DNA from 4 places in the Methylobacterium sp. 37f genome. Region 4 is predicted to be linked to each of the others. Evidence: predicted binding sites of a transcription regulator. Region 4 holds the regulator's gene; each other region holds the start of a gene.

Region 1 (3,954 bases), on a different contig from region 4:
GCGCTCGCGCGCCTTGTTGAGGAGGAACTTGGTCCGGCGGGACACCACCTCTTCGCGGAAATCGATGAAGGCCTGGAGCAGGTCCTTCAGGTTCATCAGCTCGGGGCGGCCGCCGTTCAGCGCCACCATGTTGCAGCCGAAGGACGATTGCAGCGGGGTGAAGCGGTAGAGCTGGTTGAGCACCACGTCCGCCATGGCGTCGCGCTTGATCTCGACCACGATGCGCATGCCGTCGCGGTCGGATTCGTCGCGCAGGTCGGAGATGCCCTCGATGCGCTTCTCCTTCACCAGCTCGGCGATCTTCTCCATCAGAGTCGCCTTGTTCACCTGATACGGGATCTCGGTGAAGATCAGCGCCTCGCGCTCCTTGCGCAGCTCCTCCACGTGGGACTTGGCCCGCATGATGACCGAGCCGCGCCCCGTGGCGTAGGCCTGGCGCGTGCCGGCCCGTCCCAGGATCGAAGCGCCGGTGGGGAAATCGGGGCCGGGCACGATCTCGGTGAGCTGCTCGATCGACAGGCCGGGTTCGTCGATGAGGGCGACGCAGGCGTCGATCAACTCGCCGAGATTGTGCGGCGGGATGTTGGTGGCCATGCCCACCGCGATGCCGCCGGCGCCGTTGACCAGCAGGTTGGGGAAGCGGGCCGGCAGGACGGTCGGCTCCTCGCGCGACTCGTCGTAGTTCGGCTGGAAGTCGACGGTGTTCTTGTCGATATCCGCCAGCAGCGCGTTGGCGGGCTTGGCGAGACGCGACTCGGTGTAGCGCATGGCCGCCGCCGGATCGCCGTCGACGGAGCCGAAATTGCCCTGCCCGTCGATGAGCATCAGGCGCATCGAGAAGTCCTGGGCCATGCGGACCAAGGCGTCGTAGATCGATTGGTCACCGTGCGGGTGGTAGAGACCGATCACGTCGCCGACGATGCGGGCCGACTTGACGTATTTGCGCTCGGGCAGGTGCCCGCTCTCGTAGGCCGCGTAGAGGATGCGCCGGTGCACCGGCTTCAGCCCGTCGCGCGCATCCGGCAGCGCCCGGCTCACGATCACGCTCATGGCGTAATCGAGGTAGGAGCGCTTCATCTCATCGGTGATGGAGACGGGCTTGATATCGGAGGCGGGCGGCGGCGTGCCGGCGCCCGGAAGTTCGTTGTCTGCCAAGGTCTTCGGTCTCTGCTGATACGAAGGCCCGGAGCGTCGGCAGCGCCGGTCAGGCGCGCCCGCTCACGGGATGTGTGTGCGCATCACCGGCGATCGGGCCGGGCCACGCATGGTCCTGCCCAAAGCCATAGCGCATTTCGATGGCGCAAGCCACCAAATCAGCCTTAACCCTCTGGCAACCAACGGTTTGCGCAGGCCTCGCCCAGGACGCTCTCGTGCGGGGGTGGCGAGCGACGGCCGTCCGCCGAACGCGAACGGGCGCGACACCCCCGGTGCCGCGCCCGTCAGCCGCCGCGAGGGCTCGGCCGATCCGTGAGGGACGATCTTCGGTACGGCGCGTGGCCTTGAAGACCTTGGCCCGGGAGTCTTCCGTTCTCGTGTGTCTGGTCGGGATCACCGGTTTCCCCTGATCCCTGACAAACTCTAGAACGGAATATCGTCGTCGAGGTCGAAGTTCGGCTTGGAGCCGCCGCTGCCCCCACCCGATGCGGGCCGGCGATCGCCGCCGCCACCGGACGAGCGGCCGCCGCCGGCACCGCCACCACCGCCGTAATCCCCGCCCCGGTCGCCGCCGCGTCCGCCACCGCCGCCGAAATCGCCGCCCCGGCTGATCTGGCCGCCGCCCTCTTCGTCCATGCCCATCTCGCCGCCGCCGCTGCGCCCGTCGAGGAGCGTCAGCTCACCCCGGAAGCGCTGCAACACCACCTCGGTGGTGTACTTCTCCGCGCCGGATTGGTCGGCCCATTTGCGGGTCTGGAGCTGGCCCTCGATATAGACCTTCGAGCCCTTGCGCAGGTACTGCTCCGCCACGCGGGCGAGGTTCTCGTTGTAGATCACCACCGAGTGCCACTCGGTCTTCTCCTTGCGCTCGCCCGACATCTTGTCCTTCCAGGACTCGGATGTGGCGATGCGCAGGTTCACCACCGGATCGCCGGAGGCGAGGCGCCGCGTCTCGGGATCGCGCCCGAGATTGCCCACCAGGATCACCTTATTCACGCTGCCGGCCATGCCGCTCTCTCCTACCGATCGATCTCACGATGCGCCGCAGCTCCGGGACCCGTCCTCCCGGCGGCCGCGATGTCGCCTTTCATGAGCTTCCGAACGGCTCCGGGCAATCGCGGCCAGCGAACTGTCCCCGTGACTCTCACGGGATTCGCGCAGGTTCACGTTCTATATTTGTTCTCATCTTTTGGCAAGGCGCATCGCGGGGATGCGCCTTGCCCTCGGCCTCACCCGAGGCGCACGAGGAGCTTGCCGAAGTTGCGCCCCTTCAGCAGGCCCGCGAAGGCGTCGGGGGCGTTCTCCAGGCCGTCGACGATGTCCTCACGGTGGACGATCAGCCCGTCGCGGAGCCAGCTGCCGACCTCGGCGAGGAAGTCCCGCTCCTGGGCGGCGAAATCCCAGACGATGAAGCCCTGGACGTGCAGGCGCTTCGACAGGATCGCCCGCATTAGCAGCGGGATCCGGTCCGGCCCGGGCGGCAGTTCGGTGGCGCTGTAGCCGGAGACGAGACCGCAGACCGGGATACGCGCGAAGGTGTTGAGGAGCGGCAGGACCGCATCGAACACCGCCCCGCCGACATTCTCGAAATAGACGTCGATGCCGTCCGGGCAGGCGGCCGCCAGGGCGTCGGGGAAATCCTCGGCCCGGTGATCGAGGGCGACGTCGAAACCGAGGGTCTCGCGCAGATAGGCGCATTTCTCGGGGCCGCCCGCGATGCCCACCGCCCGCGCGCCCTTGCGCTTGGCGATCTGCCCGACGAGGGAGCCGACCGGTCCAGCGGCGGCGGCCACCACCACGGTCTCGCCGGCCTTGGGCTGTCCGATGTTGAGGAGGCCCGTATAGGCGGTCATGCCGGGCATCCCGAGGACCCCGAGGGCGGTGGTCACGGGGGCCGCTTCGGGATCGAGCTTGCGCAGGCCCTCACCCGCCGCGGTATAGAAATCCTGCCAGCCGCCGAACCCCACCACCCATTCGCCGACGCGGTAATCGGGATGGTTCGAGGCCGCGACCTCAGCCACGGTGGCCCCCACCATGGTGTCGCCGATCGCGACGGGCTCGGCATAGGATTTCGCCGCGCTCATGCGGCCGCGCATGTAGGGATCGAGGGAGAGATAGCGGTTGGCGAGCAGCACCTCGCCGGCCTGCGGGGTCGGCATCCGTGCCTCTTCCAGGCGGAAGTGCGACGCGTTCGGTTCGCCGTGCGGGCGGGCGGCGAGGACGATGCGGCGATTGAGGGTGGTCGCAGGAACGGCGGTCATGGCGTCTCCGGGGATTCTCATGCCTGCGCGATGGCGGGCGAATCGACGAACGGGTGAGTGGGCCAGAAGGTGGGCACGGCCGGCCCGGCATGCAGTCAACAACGCGGATGGCAGACATGGCGGAAGAGCCGGCAACGCGGAAAAACGGGCAACGCGGAAAATGGGCAACGCGAAAGAACAGAAAACGTCGATGAATGCGCAACGCGGTTCCATGAACGAGAACGGGGGCCGGATTGCGAAAATGGATGCAGCGGGGCGAAGACGACGCGTCGAATCGACCGCACGAACCGGGCGCCGGGTTCCGCGCGGGGCGGTTGCGCGTTGTCCGATTGGAACGCTCAGGCGGGAGGACGCGGATGCGGCTGGGGTTGATGATCGGTGCGACGCTGCTGGGGATCGGCGCGGCGGAGGCCGCAGAGGATGCGCTGGCCCGGTATCGCTGGGTCTCGCGGGTTCTGGTGCTCTCGGCGCCCGACGCCGCCGATCCGAACCTCGCCGCGCAGCGCGCCATTCTGGCGAAGGCCGCGCCGGGTGTGAG
Region 2 (3,954 bases), on a different contig from region 4:
CGTCCGGCTTCGGACGGGCTGGTGTATTTCGGCTTTCGAACGCGTCGTTAACCGTACCGCAAGCGCCGCGCCGTCTCATGCGGAAGCATCGTCACCGTTCGGTTCTGCAGGGACATCATGGTCGCAAAGCACGCGTCGAACCTGGATCAGTTTCGCAGCCGCCGAAAATTCGAGCGGGTGGAGATGGCCGAGCAGGCGACGGCTGTCTTCGATGACGGAACCCGTCTCACCTGTTTGATCCACGACATGTCGAATGGCGCCGACGCGCGAATCGGGATGCGCATCGAACTGTTCGACTGTCCCGCCTCCGGCGTGCCGAAAAGCTTTCTGGTAATCATGAAATCCGGACGGGTGATCCGCTACACGCCGGGCTGGAACGAGCGCCTTTAGGCGCCCTCGCTCACCTCATGATCGCTCGAGACGGGCCGGAACCCGGCGGACCTTGAGCCGCCGCGCGAATTTCGGCCCCGACAGCAGCCGGTCCCGGCGTACGAGATCGCCCGGTCGCGGCGCGGTCACGCCGATGACGCTCTCGCCCCGCGCGGCGAGCCGGGAGGGCAGGCCGGTATGCGGACGGCGCAGGCGCGCCAGGGACACCTCCGGTCGGGCGGTGCCGATGAAGCGGTCGAGCAGGCGGATCCAGCCCTCCGCCGGGACATCGCCGGCTTCGAGGCAGAGCACCCAGTCCCGCCGCGCCGCTCTGGCGCCGGCCGACCACGGCGACGCGCCGCGTCCGCGCAGGACCACCTTGGCGCCCGTCGCCTCCGCGACCGTCTCGATCGCCGGGTTCGCACCGGCCACGATGATCACCGCATCGCCGACGAGGCCCGCCGCCACACCCGCCACCAGAGCGCCAAGGGTGTCGGCCAGCCGATCGATCGCTTCCGGGTCGTTGGGCCGCGTGATGGAGATCAGTGCCGAAATCATGCGCGCGCATACCGCATTTTTGCGTGAGGCCAAATTTCAACGTCTCTGATGGGCCATCTCACACAACGGAGGCGCGTGCAGGGGGGGAGGAATGCTGGCCTCGGACCAGACGGCCTCGCGAGTTCCCTGGGACGTACCTATTCGTTCGTGTTATGTTCTCGTCCGGGCAACGGGAATACTGGAGCGGATGCGGAACACGCGAACGGCCGATCTCACGGTGACGGAGAGCGCGCCCCGGCGTCTCGCCGAGACCACGCCCCTGCCGTCGGGCCGCCGCGGCCGGGGCGCCACGGCCAATCCGGGCAGCCGCTTCGAGTCGACGGGGCGGGAGGCCTTCGCGGATGGCTGGCCGGATCGCGATGCACCGGCGCCTCTGCGCACCGAGGTCCTGCCGGAGCAAGCGCGCACCCTGATCACCCGCAACACCTCGCCCGACATCTCGTTCGATCGCTCGATCAACCCCTATCGGGGCTGCGAGCACGGCTGCGTCTACTGCTTCGCCCGTCCGAACCACGCCTATGTCGGACTCTCGCCCGGCCTCGATTTCGAGACCAAGCTATTTCAGAAGGCGAATGCGGCCGTCCTGCTGGAGCGGGAACTGTCGGCTGCAAACTATCGCCCGGCCACCATCGCCCTCGGGACCGCCACCGATCCCTACCAGCCGATCGAGCGCGAGCATCGCCTGACCCGCTCGGTGCTCGAAATCCTGGCCCGTTTCCGCCACCCGGTCGGCATCGTCACGAAGTCGAACCTCGTCCTGCGCGACATCGACCTCCTGGCCGAGATGGCGCGGGACGGGCTCGTGAAGGTCGCGGTGTCGGTCACCACCCTGGATCCGGAGCTGGCGCGCCGCCTGGAACCGCGCGCCCCGCATCCGGAGAAGCGCCTGGAAGCGATCGGCCGGCTGAGCGAAGCCGGCATTCCCGTGATGGTGATTGCGGCACCGATCATCCCGTCGCTGAACGATCACGAGGTCGAGGCGATCCTGACCCGGGCGCGCGCCCTCGGGGCCATCGAGGCGAGCCATGTCCTGCTGCGGCTGCCCCTCGAACTCGATGCCCTGGTCGACGACTGGTTCGCCGAGCATTACCCGGGGCGGCGCCGGCACGTGATGTCGCTCGTCCGGCAGGCCCGGGGTGGCAAGGCCTACGACGCCGCCTTCGGCACCCGCATGACCGGCACCGGCGCCTATGCCGACCTGATCCGCGACCGCATGCGCCTCGCCCGGCAGCGTCTCGGTTATCCCGAAGAGCGCCGCCGCCTGCGCACCGACCTGTTCAGGGTGCCGACCGACCAGCTGTCCCTGTTCTGAGATCGTAGGCACGGGTGAAGCTGAGGCGGTGATGCGGCGAGCGGCCGACAGCCGCCAGCCCCGCCAGGTGCGTGCGGGTGCCGTAGCCGACATTGCTGGCCCAGCCGTAATCCGGATAGCGCCCGGCGAGGCGCCGCATTAGCGCATCGCGCAGGGTCTTGGCGACGATCGAGGCGGCGGCGATCTGCGGCACGAGCCGGTCGCCTCCAACGACGGCGCGGCAGGGCAAGGCGCGGCAGGGCAAGGCGAGGCCCGGAACCGGGTCGCGGCCGTCGACCCAGACCGGCGCATCGAGTTGCAGGGCCAGGACGGCCCGCCGCATGGCGTCGAGGGTGGCGCCGCGGACATTGATGCGATCCACGAGGGCGCGGGAGCCCGCGGCCACGGCGACGCGGGCATGGCGGCGGATCAGCGGCGTCAACGCCTCCCGTTCGGCCGCCTTCAGGCGCTTGCTGTCGTCGAGGCGTGCCAGGAGGTCGGGGGGGAGGGCGTCGGGCCGAAACCACACGGCCGCGACCACGACGGGGCCGCACAAGGCCCCGCGCCCCACCTCGTCGCATCCGATCACGGCTGGATAGGTCGCCGCCAGAAGCGGGTCGAACGGCGGCATCGCGGCAAGATCCGTGCACAGGGGGCCTGTTGGCCCGTCCCTAGCCCGGCCACGGCAACCCGTCCACGCCTCAACCGAGATGGATCGCCGCTTCCGCCTGAGTTTCCAGGGCTGGCCGGCGCGCCGGTACGGTGCCGTGCGCGACGGCGATGTTGTCGTAGAACTGGCGCGCGCTCTCCGCCCACGTATAGCGCAGGGCCTCCGCGCGGCACCGCGCCCGCGGCAGGTCCAGGGCCGCCATAGCCGCTGCCCGCAGATCGTGGTCGAGGATGCCGGCGCCGGAACCGCCGATGACGTCGAGGGGCCCCGTCACCGGATAGGCGGCCACCGGCACCCCGCAGGCCAGGGCTTCGAGGAGCACGATGCCGAAGGTGTCGGTTAGGCTCGGGAAGACGAAGACGTCGGCGCCGGCATAGAGGGCGGCGAGGTCGGCGCCGGTCCGGGTCCCGAGGAAGCGCGCGCCCGGATCGATGGCGGCGAGGCGCGCCCGATCCGGACCGTCCCCGATCACGACCTTGGTGCCGGGCAGGTCGAGGCGCAGGAAGGCCTCCAGGTTCTTCTCGACCGCGAGGCGACCGACCGAGAGGAAGATCGGTCGGGGCAGCCCGGCGAGATCGGCCGGTTCCGGCGCATTCGTCGGCCGGGGCTGGAACAGGTCGGTGTCGACGCCGCGCGTCCAGCGCATCAGCTTGGTGAAGCCGCGCGCGTCGAGGTCGCGTTCCAGGGAGGGGGTCGACACCATCGTGCCGTTCGAGGCTCCGTGGAACCGGCGCAGCCAGGCGTAGCTCCAGGCCTCCGGCACGGGCGCGCGCGCGGAGAGGTATTCGGGGAAGCGGGTGTGATAGCTCGTGGTGAACGGCCGGCAATGGGCGAGGCAGTAGCGGCGGGTGGCGTAGCCGACCGTGCCCTCGGTCGAGATATGCACATGGGTCGGGCGCAGATCGTCCCACAGCCGCGCGACGTGGCGCTTGGTGGCGTAGGCCAGCCGGATCTCCCGATATCCGGGCAGCGGCACGGAGGCGAAGTCCTGATGCGTCAGGAACACGGTCTCGAAGCCGAAAGCCGCGCCGGCCGCCGCCATGTTCTCCAGGGAGCGGACGACGCC
Region 3 (3,954 bases), on a different contig from region 4:
TCAACCACGAATACACCAACGAGGAACTGATGTTCCCCGGCCTGGGGCGCCAGGACACTCGGGCGGCCGCGTTCAAGGGCATGACCCGGGACCTCGTCGACATCGAGATGGCGGCCCATGGCGGCTCGGTCATCGAGATCCGCCGCACCGATGGCCGGTGGGCGGTGGTGCCGGATTCGCCCTATGCCCGCCGCATCACGGCGCAGACTCCGATAATGCTGACCGGCCCCGCCGCCGGCACGGAGCGGATGAAGACGGCGGCCGACCCCGGCGGGCGGGCGGTTTTCGGCATGATCAACAACTGCGCCGGCGGCACGACGCCCTGGGGCACCTGGCTGACCTGCGAGGAGAACATCAACTACTATTTCTCCGGCACGCTGCCGGAGGCTTCGCCCGAGGCCCCCAACCACAAGCGCTTCAACCTGCCCGCCAGCGCCTATGCGTGGGGCCGATTCCACGAGCGCTTCGACGTCTCGCGCGCGCCCAACGAGCCCAACCGCTTCGGCTGGGTGGTGGAGATCGACCCGTTCGATCCCCAATCGACCCCGAAGAAGCGTACGGCGCTCGGCCGCTTCAAGCACGAGGGCGCCGCCGGCATCGTCGCCCGGGACGGCCGCTACGTCATCTACCAGGGCGACGACGAGCGCTTCGACTACGTCTACAAGTTCGTCACCGCCGGGCGGGCCGACAGCGGCGACCGCGATCTCCTCGATGCGGGCACGCTCCACGTTGCCCGCTTCGAGGCCGACGGGCGCGGCACCTGGATGCCGCTGGTGTTCGGCGAAGGGCCGCTGACGCCCGAGAACGGCTTTGCCTCCCAAGCCGACGTGGTGATCGGCGCCCGGCTCGCCGCCGACCGGCTCGGGGCCACCAAGATGGACCGGCCCGAGGATGTCGAGGCCAGCGCCAAGACCGGCAAGGTCTACGTGATGCTGACCAACAACGGGAAGCGCAAGGCCGACCAGACGGACGCCGCCAATCCCCGCGCCGACAACCGATTCGGCCACATCGTCGAACTCACCCCCGACGACGGCGACAACGCCGCCACGGGCTTCACCTGGGAAATCCTGGTCCGCTGCGGCGACCCCGGTATCGCTGCGGTGGGCGCCACCTTCTCGTCCGCCACCACGACGAACGGCTGGTTCGGCATGCCGGACAATTGCGCCGTCGACGGGCTCGGCCGGCTCTGGGTCGCCACCGACGGCAATGCCCCCTCGCGCACCGGCCGCAACGACGGCATCTGGGCGATGGAGACCGAAGGGGCGGGCCGCGGCACGGGCAAGCACTTCTTCCGCGTGCCCGACGGCGCCGAGATGTGCGGCCCCTATTTCACCCCCGACGACACCACCTTCTTCGTGGCCGTGCAGCATCCCGGCGAGGCCGACGAGGAGGACCCGAAGGCCGTACCCGCCACCTTCGAGGCGCCCGCCACCCGCTGGCCCGACTTCGACCCGGCGATGCCGCCGCGCCCCGCCGTGGTGGCGATCACGAAGCGGGGCGGTGGCCGCGTCGGGACCTGAAAGATCGGGCTGTCCCGCCCGGAAGGCGGCTCCGCCACGGTGAGGCCTTCTTAACCACCCCCATACCATGTCATGGGGTGGTACGTTTCGTGCGGCGGAGGCTCCGAGCCCCAGCCCCTGCGAGACGGGAACCCCTTTCTGTTTCCGGTTTGTTCCGGTATGGTGAGAGGATGAAGGCGAATGCTGCACGGTCTCCCTCTGCGATCCGGTCCGCGAAGCCCGCGGCCTCACCATCCCCGGCGCGAGGCGCTCCGGTGAGCGACCCCGCACGCGATCTCTTCGCCGGCGGCAAGCCTCCCGCGCCGAAGCCCCCTGCCTCAAAGCCCGCCGAGCGACGCAAGCTCGACGCCGTGGCGCCGCTTCCGCCCGTCTCGGCCGAAGCCGGCTACGACGCCTCCGACATCGAGGTGCTGGAGGGGCTGGAGCCGGTGCGCCGCCGCCCCGGCATGTATATCGGCGGCACCGACGAGCGCGCCCTGCACCACCTCTTCGCCGAGGTGATCGACAATTCGATGGACGAGGCGGTGGCGGGCCATGCCAGCTTCATCGAGGTGGAGCTGGAGGAGAGCGGCCACCTCGTGGTCACCGATAACGGCCGCGGCATCCCGGTCGATCCCCATCCGAAATACCCCACCAAGTCCGCCCTGGAGGTCATCATGACCATCCTGCACGCGGGCGGTAAGTTCGACTCGAAGGTCTATGAGACGTCCGGAGGTCTGCACGGCGTCGGCATCTCGGTGGTCAACGCCCTCTCGGACGAACTCGAGGTCGAGGTCGCCCGCAGCCAGACCCTCTATCGCCAGACCTTTTCGCGCGGACATGTGCAGGGGCCGCTGGAAACCGTCGGCCGGGTGCAGAATCGGCGCGGGACGCGGGTCCGCTTCCATCCCGACGCCGAGATCTTCGGCGCCCTCAAGTTCGACCCGCGCCGCCTCTTCAAGATGGCGCGCTCCAAGGCCTACCTGTTCGGCGGAGTCGAGATCCGCTGGCGCTGCGCCCCTGCCCTGCTGGAGGGCCTGGACGACGTGCCGGCCGAGACCGTGCACCGTTTCCCCGGGGGCTTGCGCGACTATCTCGCCCGCGATCTGGAGGGCAAGGAACTCGTCACCGACGCGATCTTCTCGGGCAAGATCACCAAGCCGGGCGGGCACGGCTCCCTCGAATGGGCCGTCGCCTGGATGGTCACCGACGACGGTGTCTCGGCTTCCTACTGCAACACCATTCCGACCGCCGAGGGCGGCACCCACGAGAGCGGCCTGCGCGTCGCCTTGCTGCGGGCCCTGCGCGAGCATGCCGAGCGCGTCGGCCAGGCCAAGCGCATGACTGCGGTGACCACCGACGACGTGATGGCGACCTGCGCCTCGATGCTCTCGGTGTTCATCCGCGAACCCGAGTTCCAGGGCCAGACCAAGGACAAGCTCGCCACCGTCGAGGCCTCGCGCATCGTCGAGACCGCGATCCGCGACGCCTTCGACCATTGGCTCGCCGCCTCCCCGGCCCAGGCCAATAAGCTCCTCGACTGGGTGATCGACCGGGCGGAGGAGCGCCTGCGCCGGCGGCAGGAGAAGGAGGTTGCGCGCAAGTCCGCCACCCGCAAGCTGCGGCTGCCGGGCAAGCTCGCCGATTGCTCCAAGGCCGGCATGGCCGGCTCGGAGATCTTCATCGTCGAGGGTGACTCGGCCGGCGGTTCGGCCAAGCAGGCGCGCGACCGCGCCACCCAGGCGATCCTGCCCCTACGCGGCAAGATCCTGAACGTGGCCTCGGCCAGCCGCGACAAACTCGGCGCCAACCAGCTGATTTCCGACCTGACCCAGGCGCTCGGCTGCGGCACCGGCACCGGCTACCGCTCGGAAGACCTTCGCTACGAGAAGGTGATCATCATGACGGACGCCGACGTCGACGGCGCCCACATCGCCTCGCTGCTGATCACGTTCTTCTACCGGCAGATGCCCAAGCTCATCGATCGCGGTCACCTCTATCTGGCGATCCCGCCGCTCTACCGGATCAGCCAGGGCGCCAAGACCGCCTATGCCCGCGACGACGATCACAAGGTCCAGCTGATCAAGACGGTATTCAAGAACGGCAAGGTCGAGATCGGCCGCTTCAAGGGCCTCGGCGAGATGATGCCGGCGCAGCTGAAGGAGACCACCATGGACCCGAAGAAGCGTACGCTGCTGCGGGTCGAGGTTCTGGACGAGGCGCGCGATTCCACCGGCGATGCGGTCGAGCGCCTGATGGGCAACAAGCCCGAGGCCCGCTTCACCTTCATTTCCGAACGCGCCGCCTTCGCCGACGGGGCGGAACTCGACATCTGAGGCTGGATTGTGCCCGCCCGTTCGGACCTCCGGAGGGGCGCGGCCGGTGATCGGTCGGCGCCTTCGTTCGCTGGGGTTCAGACGGAAGAAGAGGCCGGACGCAAGAAAGCCCGGCCGCG
Region 4 (3,954 bases):
CGCCTGCGCACCGCTGATCGCCGGACAGGGCGGCCGGCGCGAGGGCGCCGGTCCCATCACCCGCGCCGTCGCGTTCCTGATCGCGGCGATCGTCGGAACGCTGGCCACGACCCTCGTGGCGCAAATCGCCACCGCGCCCTTCGCGACCTATCATTTCCAGACGGTGCAGCCCTTCGGCCTCGTCGGCAATGCGCTCACCCTCCCGCTGGTCTCCCTGGCGGTGATGCCCGCGGCGGTGCTCGGCATCCTCGCCTATCCGTTCGCCCTGGATCAGCCGGTGTGGTGGGCGATGGGTCTGGCGGTGCGCGGAATGCTGTCGATCTCGACCTGGATCGCGGGCTTCGGACACGCCGTCGTGGTGGTGCCGGCCTTCGGGGCGGGGGCGTTGGGGCTGCTGGTGGCCGGCCTCCTCCTGCTCACCCTTCCGGCCTCGTCCCTGCGTTGGCTCGGGTTGATCCCGGCGGCGATCGGCATCGTCTTCGCGGCGTCGCCCGATCGCTTCGACATCTACGTCGATCGGGAAGGCACCGGGGCGGCGATCCGGGATCGCAGCGGACACCTCGCCACTCTGGGGCGTCCGCCGGCCTTCGTGCTCGAACAATGGCTGAAAGCGGATGGCGATGCCCGGAAGGCCGGCGCCGTCCCGGCCTTTCCGGACGCCCGGTGCGATGGCCTCGGCTGTACCCTGACCCTGCCGGATGGGCGCAGGGTCGGCCTCGTCACCGACAAGCGCGCTTTCCCGGAGGATTGCGCCCGGGCCGACATCCTGATCAGCCGCCAATCGGCCCCGCCGGGCTGCGCCGCGGCGTTCGTCCTCGACCGGACCTTCCTGGCGGCACACGGCGCGGCGGCCTTGCGCCTCACGCGCGAGGGCGCCCGCATCGTTACGACGCGGCGCCCGGGAGAGGCCGTTCCCTGGCGACCCGTGGCACCTGCCAACACGGACGCACCGGCGCGTGCCGCACCGGACATCGTGCCGGCAGCGCCGATCGGGCGAGCAAAGGACGCACCGGGTTCGCCCGGCGAAGGGCCGGGCGAAGGAATTGGCGAAGGGACCGGAGAAGAGCCTCAGTAACGGCGCACGAGACTGACGAGGCGCCCCTGAATCTGCACCCGATCCGGGCCGAGCACGCGGGTCTCGTAAGCCGGATTGGCGGCCTCGAGAGCGATGGACGATCCCCGTCGGCGCAGGCGCTTGAGGGTCGCTTCCTCGTCATCGATCAGGGCCACGATGATGTCCCCGGTGTTCGCCGTGTCCTGCTTGCGGATCACCACGAGATCGCCGTCGAGAATGCCGGCCTCGATCATCGAATCGCCGCGCACCTCCAGGGCATAGTGCTCGCCACCCGCGAGAAAGTCCGGCGACATCGTCACCGAATGGCTCTGCTCCTGGATGGCCGAGATCGGCGTACCGGCCGCGATCCGCCCCATCACCGGGATCGTCACGGCCCGGCCGCTCTCGTCGGTCGCCTGGGTGGTCGGTAGGCGTGAGATGGAGGCGCCGGCCGGCACGCCCTTGCCCTTGCCGCCCTCGACCACGCTCGGGGTGAAGCGACGGACTTCCGCCGCAGGCGCGGTCCGCGCCGAGGCGGATTGACCGCCGAGGCTCTCGGGCATCCGGATCACCTCGATGGCGCGGGCCCGGTTCGGCAGACGCCGCAGAAAGCCCCGCTCCTCCAAGGCCGTGATCAGGCGGTGGATGCCCGATTTCGACTTCAGATCGAGGGCGTCCTTCATTTCGTCGAAGGACGGGGGAACGCCGCTCTCGCGCATCCGAAGCTGGATGAACTGGAGCAAATCCAGTTGCTTACGCGTCAACATGCGGAACACTCTTCGTTGGAGACATTGGCTGCGGCGGACGACCACAGAAACAAACCACGAACACGTTAAACGTTCCGCAAGTGTTCTGCAAGAGTTCCTCAAAGAAGGCGACATTCGTGCGCGGTGGCGCGCGCCCGATCCCAATTCAGGGCCGGTAGGGTTGGTCTGGTCACCGGTCACCAGAGCACCCGGACGCAACTCTGGCAATATCCGGATCGGGCGGAAAGGCCGCCAGAGCGCAGACCTTGCCCCGCGATCGACGGCGCTCAGGTTTCGTGCGCGTCGGGCAGGCATGAACCGGGAAGGCGCAAACCGGGAAGGCGCGAACCGGGAAGGCGCGCGTTTCTCGACTCTGTCGCACCCGGATCGGCCGTTCGCCGCATTCCGCAAAGGCACGGCGCGATGCGATGGACGGTTCGCGTTACGAAGCATCATACACTGCAAGCCTTGCCTCTCATCTCTCCTTAACCAAGATAAAACCCCGTCGTTGTGTCCTTTACTGCCTATAGATAGAGATTACCCTTATAGAAAAACGCCAGAACAACGACAAGGCCAAGCAAACATGTCGAAAATCATTGCGTATTGGGACAGTGAAAGTTCCCGCAATGCCGCTGGCGGCCAAGCAGACCTCATCCTGGCGACGGCGCAAGGCGCGGCGGATGGCTGGGCGAAACACATCCAGGGCGACGCCGTGATCGAGATCGCCATCGCGATGGGCAATTTCGCCGGCGGAAATGTCCTGGCCAATGCCGGTCCCAGCTATGCCTGGGACGGCCAGGGATGGACCTTCGCCCCGATCCTCGAAGCGCGCGAGGGTTGGGATGGCAATGGAGGCGAGGCGGACGGCAAGGTCACCCTGGGCCAGGACAAGCTCGGCGATCTCTTCTTCGATCCGCAGGGACAAGCCGGTGTCCCGTCCAACAAGATCGACGCGTTCGGGCTGTTCCAGCACGAGATCGCCCATGCCATCGGGTTCATCGATTTCCAGCCGGCCTGGTATGAAAACGGATCGATGGTGTATTACGACGAGAATACAACCACGGTCCTGGGTGGCCCTGCCAAGCTCGACGATGCGCGGGCGCATGTCTCGGGCGTCGAAGATCTGATGGACCCCTATTCGCCCTGGGGGTGGCGCCCGCAGATCTCGGATCTCGACCTCGCTCTCCTTCAGGACAAGGGCCTTCCGATCGCAACGGATCGCAAGGACCAGATCTGGCTCGGCAGCAAATCCGACACCTTCTCGGCCTTCGGTGGCGACGATTACGTCGAGGGCGGACGGGGCGACGATCACATCGACGGTGGGGCCGGCAAGGATTGGCTCTATGGCGGCGTCGGCAACGACACCCTTCTCGGGGGTGCGGGCGCCGACGGGCTCGATGGCGGCGAGGGCGATGACCTTCTCGAGGGCGGCACCGGCGCCGATCGGCTCTATGCCGGCCTCGGCGACGACAACCTGCGTGGCGACGCGGGGGATGACGTTCTGGAAGGTGGCGACGGCACCGATATCCTGAACGGTGGCGCCGGCGCCGATCTCATCATGGGTGGTCGCGGCGGCGACCGGGTTGCCGGCGGAGCCGGGGATGACACCTTCGTCATCACCTTCGGCGATCTGGAGACGAAGGGCATTCGCGACCTGATCGTCGATTTCCAGGGCGCGGGGCAATCGGGCGGCGATGTGATCCAGTTCAGCGGGTTCGCCGTCGCCTCGACCCTGGACCTCATCGGAACGTCCGGCAACGCGCGCGTCTACGAGGTTCACGACGCCGCGGGCGGGTCCCAGGGGCAGCTTCAGGTCAGCGCGGGTGGAGCCCTGGGCCCGTTGCTGACGCTGAACGACTTCCTGTTCGCCTGATCCGATGTCGCGGCGGCCTGCATCGGGCCGCCTCGAACGAGCCTCGCTCTTCGTTCCTGGCCTCGTCGCGGCCTTCAGGCCGGGGTAAGCGGGGCGCGGACGCAGTCACCTCAGGCCGATCCGTCGCGATCGACGTGGAGAAACCCGATCGGGCCGGCCTGCCCTTGGTCGAAGATGCCGGCCGTGAGCTGCCGGCCATAGACGCAGGCGGTGTCGAGATTGGTCCGGTAGCGCTTCTGATCGGGAATTCCGGTCCGCTGCGGCGTATGCCCATGGACCAC

What was found. The regulator LexA, encoded in region 4, represses DNA repair genes until DNA is damaged. The targets are predictions, from matches to a motif close to TGTTCNNNNTGTGTTCNG.
Region 1: the regulator LexA is predicted to act here: its motif matches at 2,322-2,339, upstream of ssb (single-stranded DNA-binding protein).
Region 2: the regulator LexA is predicted to act here: its motif matches at 1,070-1,087, upstream of J7U37_RS04075 (PA0069 family radical SAM protein).
Region 3: the regulator LexA is predicted to act here: its motif matches at 1,660-1,677, upstream of parE (DNA topoisomerase IV subunit B).

Annotation. Positions count from the first base shown of each region.
Region 1 covers NZ_JAGHKN010000010.1:49,737-53,690, reverse strand. The annotation lists gene gyrA (DNA gyrase subunit A) at 1-1,155, opposite strand, end outside; gene ssb (single-stranded DNA-binding protein) at 1,579-2,163, opposite strand; gene J7U37_RS09040 (NADP-dependent oxidoreductase) at 2,385-3,416, opposite strand; gene J7U37_RS09035 (DUF4174 domain-containing protein) at 3,773-3,954, shown strand, end outside.
Region 2 covers NZ_JAGHKN010000004.1:65,023-68,976, forward strand. The annotation lists gene J7U37_RS04065 (PilZ domain-containing protein) at 118-390, shown strand; gene J7U37_RS04070 (hypothetical protein) at 406-927, opposite strand; gene J7U37_RS04075 (PA0069 family radical SAM protein) at 1,115-2,239, shown strand; gene J7U37_RS04080 (ribonuclease HII) at 2,205-2,849, opposite strand; gene J7U37_RS04085 (glycosyltransferase family 1 protein) at 2,920-3,954, opposite strand, start outside.
Region 3 covers NZ_JAGHKN010000031.1:33,053-37,006, reverse strand. The annotation lists gene J7U37_RS18525 (PhoX family phosphatase) at 1-1,520, shown strand, start outside; gene parE (DNA topoisomerase IV subunit B) at 1,775-3,835, shown strand.
Region 4 covers NZ_JAGHKN010000002.1:31,729-35,682, forward strand. The annotation lists partial or broken gene J7U37_RS01590 (ComEC/Rec2 family competence protein) at 1-1,075, shown strand, start outside; gene lexA (transcriptional repressor LexA) at 1,069-1,821, opposite strand; gene J7U37_RS01600 (calcium-binding protein) at 2,384-3,673, shown strand; gene J7U37_RS01605 (metallophosphoesterase family protein) at 3,784-3,954, opposite strand, start outside.